DNA from 2 places in the Chryseobacterium sp. WG14 genome. Region 2 is predicted to be linked to the other one. Evidence: riboswitches for the same ligand, from Rfam matches in the RefSeq annotation. Region 2 holds a riboswitch; the other holds the start of a gene.
The links. Region 2 has a riboswitch for thiamine pyrophosphate ahead of thiS (sulfur carrier protein ThiS). Riboswitches for the same ligand answer to the same signal wherever they lie in the genome.
Positions count from the first base shown of each region.

Region 1: linked by a shared signal. The riboswitch ahead of thiM (hydroxyethylthiazole kinase) and the one ahead of thiS (sulfur carrier protein ThiS) in region 2 are both predicted to bind thiamine pyrophosphate.

Region 1 is NZ_JALCZD010000005.1:268,710-272,131, forward strand. It holds gene thiD (bifunctional hydroxymethylpyrimidine kinase/phosphomethylpyrimidine kinase) at 1-741, opposite strand, end outside; gene thiE (thiamine phosphate synthase) at 738-1,373, opposite strand; gene thiM (hydroxyethylthiazole kinase) at 1,370-2,167, opposite strand; TPP riboswitch at 2,230-2,323, opposite strand; gene MP478_RS11255 (carbon starvation protein A) at 2,371-3,422, opposite strand, start outside.
Region 2 is NZ_JALCZD010000008.1:104,313-107,734, forward strand. It holds gene panB (3-methyl-2-oxobutanoate hydroxymethyltransferase) at 1-126, shown strand, start outside; gene MP478_RS14515 (hypothetical protein) at 130-447, shown strand; gene MP478_RS14520 (RluA family pseudouridine synthase) at 456-1,136, shown strand; TPP riboswitch at 1,251-1,348, shown strand; gene thiS (sulfur carrier protein ThiS) at 1,406-1,612, shown strand; gene thiC (phosphomethylpyrimidine synthase ThiC) at 1,637-3,422, shown strand, end outside.

The DNA.
Region 1 (3,422 bases), on a different contig from region 2:
TATAGCCTCATAAACATACTTCTGGCCTAAAGAAACAGAATCATATAAGCTTTTTCCCTGAGCCAGATAAGCAGCTATGGCAGATGAAAGCGTACAGCCGGAACCATGGGTATTATTGGTATTGAGCTTCAGCGTTTCAAAACTGTGGTATTGCCAATGTTCATCATAAAGTAAGGAAGTAATGGATGAGGTTTCCTGATGGCCACCTTTGAGAAGTATGCTCTTACAGCCTAATTGTTTTATTTTTTCACCTGCAGCGTATAAATCTTCCAGCGTTTCGACTTTCATGCCGGCTAAAATTGCTGCTTCATCCATATTGGGGGTAATGAGGTCAGCAATAGGAAATAGTTTTTCTGTGATCGCTGTGATGGTTTTCTCCTCAATAAGCCTGTGGCCGCTGGTAGCAACCATCACCGGGTCAAATACAATGGGGATTCTTTTATACTGTGATAATGTAGAAACAATAGTCTCAACCAACTGTGGGGTATGAACCATTCCTATTTTAATGGCATCGGGAAAAATATCATCCAGAATTGCTTTGATCTGATCGGCTACTGCTTCCACAGGAACAGGATATATAGTCCTTACTCCCTGCGTGTTTTGTACAGGCAGGGCCGTTAATACTGAGGTGGAAAAGCATCCTAAAGCAGAAGCTGTTTTGATATCTGCCTGAATACCTGCGCCACCACTTCCGTCAAAACCTGCAATGGTCAATACGGATGGGTATTTGTATTTTTTCATTTTAAAATTTCATTTTTTAATTCATATGCTGCCTTTTGAGGATCTGCAGCACCACATATTGCGGAAACTACTGCAAGGCAGTCTGCTCCCGCGTTGAGAACTTCCTTTGCATTTCCAAGATGTATACTGCCTATGGCAACCAGAGGTTTTTCTGTAAGCTGCCGGATTTTTGCAACACCTTCAAGACCCCATTCTGTAACGGTATCTGTTTTGGTATTTGTTTTAAATACAGGGCTTATACCAAGATAATCAGAAACCAACGTCTGTTTATTTTCAAGCTGAGCCAGGTGTTCAATAGAATATCCAATGATTTTATTTTGGATAGAAGGCTGTTGTCTTAAAAAGGTAGGGGTAGTATCGTTGTTCCCAACATGAATACCTGCTGAATTTACTTTTTCAGCAACTTCTAAATGATCATTAATAATAAGGGGAATACCATACTTCTCTGTAATTTCGATAAGCTTTCCGGCTTTTTGAAGAAACAGGGCGGTACTGTCGTTTTTTTCTCTGAGCTGGATAATGTCCACTCCGCCCAGAATGGCTTGTTCGGCAACTTCCAGAAAGTTTTTTCCAATGCAATCGGCTTCAGAAATCACCAGATACAGCTGATAGGGAAAAGGATGCAGGCTCATTTTTGTTCTATCTTTAGGTTTTGGATGAATTCTTCTTCTGTCATATTGTACAGTTTATCAATCAGGTTAACCTGAAGACTTCCGGGGCCTTTACTTTGCTGAGCAGCCAGTTCTCCAGCAATGCCTATTAATGCCATTGCTGTGGCAACACCCAGTGTTTTATCTTCCACACTGCCTATAAACGCACCTGTTAATGCTGTAGCAGAACACCCAAGACCTGTTACTTTAGTCATAAGTGGATGCCCGTTTTTAATAAAAAAACTTTGTTGCGGACCTATAATAATATCCGTCTCACCGGAAACACAGACTATTGAATGGCAGCGCTGCATCAGTATTTGGGCAGCATGAACCGCTTCATTACTTTGTGCAGTACTGTCTGCCCCTTTAGTAATAGTGGTATTAGCTTGGGCCAGAGCAATAATCTCTGAAGCATTTCCTCTGATAACAGTAGGCTGAAATTGTAAGAGTTGTTGTAAAACCTGATCACGGAAAGAGGTTGCTCCCGCACCTACAGGGTCCAAAACCCAGGGTTTATCTGCTGAATGCGCTGTTTCAGCGGCCAGAAGCATAGAATCCGACCAGTATTCATCTAAAGTGCCTATATTGATCACCACCGAATGGGCAATACCAATCATTTCTTTGATTTCAGACCGGGCATGTGCCATAATGGGAGAGGCTCCAACAGCCAAAAGGGTATTGGCTGTATTGTTCATGACTACATAATTGGTGATGTTGTGAACCAGGGGAGATTTTTGTTTTACAAGCTGAACTTGCTGCCAAAGTATTTTTTCCATTGTTATCATTAAAATAAAAATAGCTTTAGGAAAAAATCCAAAACAAAAACCACATGAGTAGATCAAGTAATTTTGCTTTTCCCTACGTCGGTGTAAGCCGTATCAGGTTCAAAGGGACTCTCTCAATTCTTTTTCAGAATACCCCTAAAGCAAAACAAATGTATAAAAATTATCACACCGGGCAAAAAACCTTCCCCGTAATTTTATCTTTCCACAAGTTCCTTTACCTGTTCTCCATAAAAATCCGTTTTCGTTGTATTGATTTTTAAGAGCTCATACCATTTTATAAAAGCTCCGATAAAAACAATAAGCATCAGTACCATAGCTGTTACCGCTAAAGCAGCCAATAAATACTGTTCTTTTGGAATATAAATGGTAGCAACCTGAATATAGCCGGCCCAGAAAGTAATTCCTGCCATAAAAACACCGGGAATAGCCGAGCATAAAGCATATCTCCCTCTGTTCATCCTGATCAGCATAGTGGTGCAGACAATCAATCCGCAGGCGGCAAGTAATTGATTGCTGATTCCGAATAGTGGCCAGATACTGCTTACATTTCCTGTGTATACCAGATATCCCCATGCAAAAGTGAAAAGAAGACTGCTGATGATAATTCCGGGAACCCAGTTTTTATCATTGAATTTTGGAATCACAGAACCCAGCATTTCCTGTAAAAAGAAACGCCCTACTCTTGTTCCGGCATCAATGGCTGTCAGGATAAATACGGCTTCAAACATAATGGCAAAATTATACCAGTATGCGGTTAATTGGTCCATATAAGGGATCTTATTGAATATGTGAGCCATTCCTACGGCAAGTGATACGGCCCCGCCAGTTCTGCCATGAAGATCAATACCAATCTTTTGAGAATAATAATCAATATCTATTCCATGTAAGGCAGGATGTGCTGCAAGAAAAGCATTATATGATTCTTTTGGAGTGTTGATGGCAAAATAATCTCCCGGCATTAATGTACATGCAGCAATGAGAGCCATTAAGGCCACAAAGCCTTCTACAAGCATGGCACCATAGCCTACAAAGAGAATTTCCCTTTCTTTATTAAGCATCTTGGGAGTTGTTCCTGTAGCAATTACGGCATGAAACCCCGAAATAGCACCACAGGCAATCACAATAAAAATAAATGGAAGTACGGGGCCGCCAATGACAGGGCCTCCTCCATTTACAAAGGCGGTAAGTGCCGGCATCTGTACTGTAGGATGAATGACAATGACTCCTATAGCCAGCATAATGATTG
Region 2 (3,422 bases):
AAAGGCTTTAGCCCCAAATTCCTAAGAAGATACCTTGATCTTTATACTGAAATAACAGGAGCTGTTGCTCAATACGTAAAAGATGTAAAGACAGTAGAATTTCCAAACGAAAACGAAAGTTATTAATCTATGCAAAATCAACAACAATCTATCCAGGGAATTTTATCTATTGCCGCATTGGTATGCCTCGCTATAGGCTGGTTTAATCTTTTCTCCCCGGAAATCAATCATCTGCTGTCCCGAAAGGTTTTTTATGTCCTGATAGGAGCGAGTTTCTTTATTCAGGCACCCTTGCTTACGAATAAGAACTTTGTCTATGCTATGTATGCTGCAGCAGGGATTTGCGTCATCGGAGCCTTTATACCTGAAGATTCGACCCTTTCAGTACTTAAAACCATTGGTCTTTTGGGAGGAATTATTCTTTCACTGTCCAATAGAAGAAGATAGACTGAAGCATTATGAAGGAGCAGATTGTATATGAAGATAACCATCTTCTGGTGGTTAATAAAAAAGTCGGTCAACTGGTACAAGGAGACAAAACCGGCGATGAATCATTATTAGAATCTATAAAGAATTTTATAAAAATAAGAGATGCTAAGCCGGGGAATGTTTTTCTCGGCTTGGTTCATCGTATAGACCGTCCTACTTCAGGATTGGTAATCTATGCTAAAACGTCCAAAGCACTTTCCCGCCTTACTCAAATGGTGAAAAACCGTGAGGTTAAAAAGACATATTGGGCTGTGGTAGGAAAAGAAATGATTCCACAGAGTCAAAGGTTGGTTCATTACCTAAAGAAGAACGAAAAAAACAATAAAGCCATTGTTTTTCCAAAGGCAACAGAAGGAGCGAAAGAAGCTATTTTAACCTATCATGTTATTAAAACACTTGATAATTATATACTTCTTGAAATTGATCTGGAAACAGGCAGGCATCATCAGATTCGTGCCCAATTATCTAAAACGGGAATTCCCATCAAAGGAGACCTTAAATACGGGGCTCCCCGTTCCAATCCTGACGGAGGAATTAATCTTCATGCAAGGAAACTGGAGTTCATTCATCCGGTAACCAAAGAAAAGATTGAAATTACAGCACCCGTTCCGCAAAATGATGCAATCTGGAGAGCTTGTGAGGAGTAAAAAACAAAGCTAAAGTTTATTAGAAAATAAAACAGGGCCATCTCAATTTTGAGGTGGTTTTTTTGTGTAAGGAAAATTCAATTTTGCCCATTCTGAAAAAATACCTACCTTCGTCCCAGACTTTAGGGGTGTCTGTTGACCAACAGACTGAGACTTTACCCTTTGAACCTGATCTGGATTATACCAGCGTAGGGAAAAGCAGATGACTTTTGCTGTACATTCTATTGTACAATAATGGCCATTCCTAAAGTATATTAAAATTATTAGGAATGGAACTTATAATCAACCACACCCGAAAAACATTTGATATACTTCCCGACAATCTGGAAGCATTACTGGCTATGGAACTACCCGGAAAGAAAAAAGGGATTGCTGTAGCTGTAAACAACCGTATTATTCCACTGTCCGCCTGGGCAGAGACATTTCTCAAAGATCAAGATTCAGTTTTAATTATTACTGCCACTCAGGGCGGTTAATTTTCATATTTAATACCAATATTTATGGCTCATTCAATTACGTGTTCGCCATTTCCGAACTCAAAGAAAATCTATGTTGAAGGAACAATACATCCTATCAGTGTAGCAATGCGTGAAATAGCACTTAGTCCTACCAGGCTTACCAAAGGAGGCTTTGAAGACAATGCTCCTGTAACGGTTTATGATACTTCCGGTCCCTATACGGATGTCAATGCAGAAATTGATATTCAAAGAGGGCTTCCGAGAATAAGGGAACAATGGATTTTAGACAGAGAAGATGTAGATATCCTGAATGGAATCTCATCCGAATATGGAAAAGCCCGTTTAGCAGATTCACGGCTTGATGAGCTGCGTTTTTCTTATGATCATAAACCTAAAGTTGCCCGGGAAGGTAAAGAAATTACCCAGTTGTACTACGCAAAACAGGGAATCATCACCGCTGAAATGGAATATGTAGCCATTCGGGAGAACCAGCGTATTGAGCAGCTGGAAACGGTTTCAAAAGAGATGGCTTTCCAGCATCCTGGAAACAGTTTTGGCGCGAATACTCCGAAAACTAAAATCACTCCGGAGTTTGTAAGAGATGAAATTGCTGCGGGAAGAGCTATTATTCCCAATAATATCAATCATCCGGAAAGTGAACCGATGATTATTGGAAGAAATTTTTTAGTAAAAATTAATGCCAATATCGGGAACAGCGCTGTTTCTTCAAGTATCGATGAAGAGGTGGAAAAAGCAGTATGGGCCTGCCGATGGGGAGCTGATACCATTATGGACCTCTCCACAGGAAAGAACATTCATGAAACGAGAGAATGGATTATCAGAAACAGCCCGGTGCCTATCGGTACGGTTCCTATTTATCAGGCATTGGAAAAAGTAAAAGGAGTTCCTGAAGATCTTACATGGGAAGTTTTTAAAGATACTCTGATTGAGCAGGCAGAGCAAGGGGTTTCTTACTTTACCATTCATGCCGGAGTTTTGTTGCGATATATTCATCTGACAGTCAATAGAGTAACGGGAATTGTGTCCAGGGGAGGTTCTATCATGGCTAAATGGTGTCTTTTTCATCATAAAGAAAACTTTTTATATACCCATTTTGAAGAGATCTGTGAGATTATGAAGAAATATGATGTGGCTTTTTCTCTTGGGGATGGCCTTCGTCCCGGATCTATTGCTGATGCTAACGATGCCGCACAATTTGCCGAACTGGAAACTTTAGGTGAGCTCACCAAGATTGCATGGAAACATAATGTACAGGTAATGATTGAAGGTCCCGGTCACGTTCCAATGCATATGATTAAAGAGAATATGGATAAACAGCTGGAAGAATGCCATGAAGCTCCATTTTATACATTAGGCCCTTTGACAACGGATATTGCACCGGGTTATGATCATATTACTTCTGGAATTGGAGCAGCAATGATAGGATGGTTCGGATGTGCCATGCTTTGTTATGTAACTCCAAAAGAACACTTAGGTCTTCCGAATAAAAAAGACGTTAAAGATGGGGTTATTACTTATAAACTGGCTGCCCATGCTGCAGATTTGGCAAAAGGACATCCCGGATCTCAATACAGGGATAATGCATTAAGTAAAGCAAGGTTTGAATTCAGATGGGAAGATCAGTTTAATCTTTCACTGGATCCGGATACGGCAAGAGCTTATCATGATGAGACTCTTCCGGCAGAAGGAGCGAAAATTGCCCATTTCTGTTCTATGTGCGGACCAAAATTCTGCTCCATGAAGATCACTCAGGAAATCAGGGAATCTGCAGAACAGGGAATGCTGGACAAGTCTCAGGAATTTATCG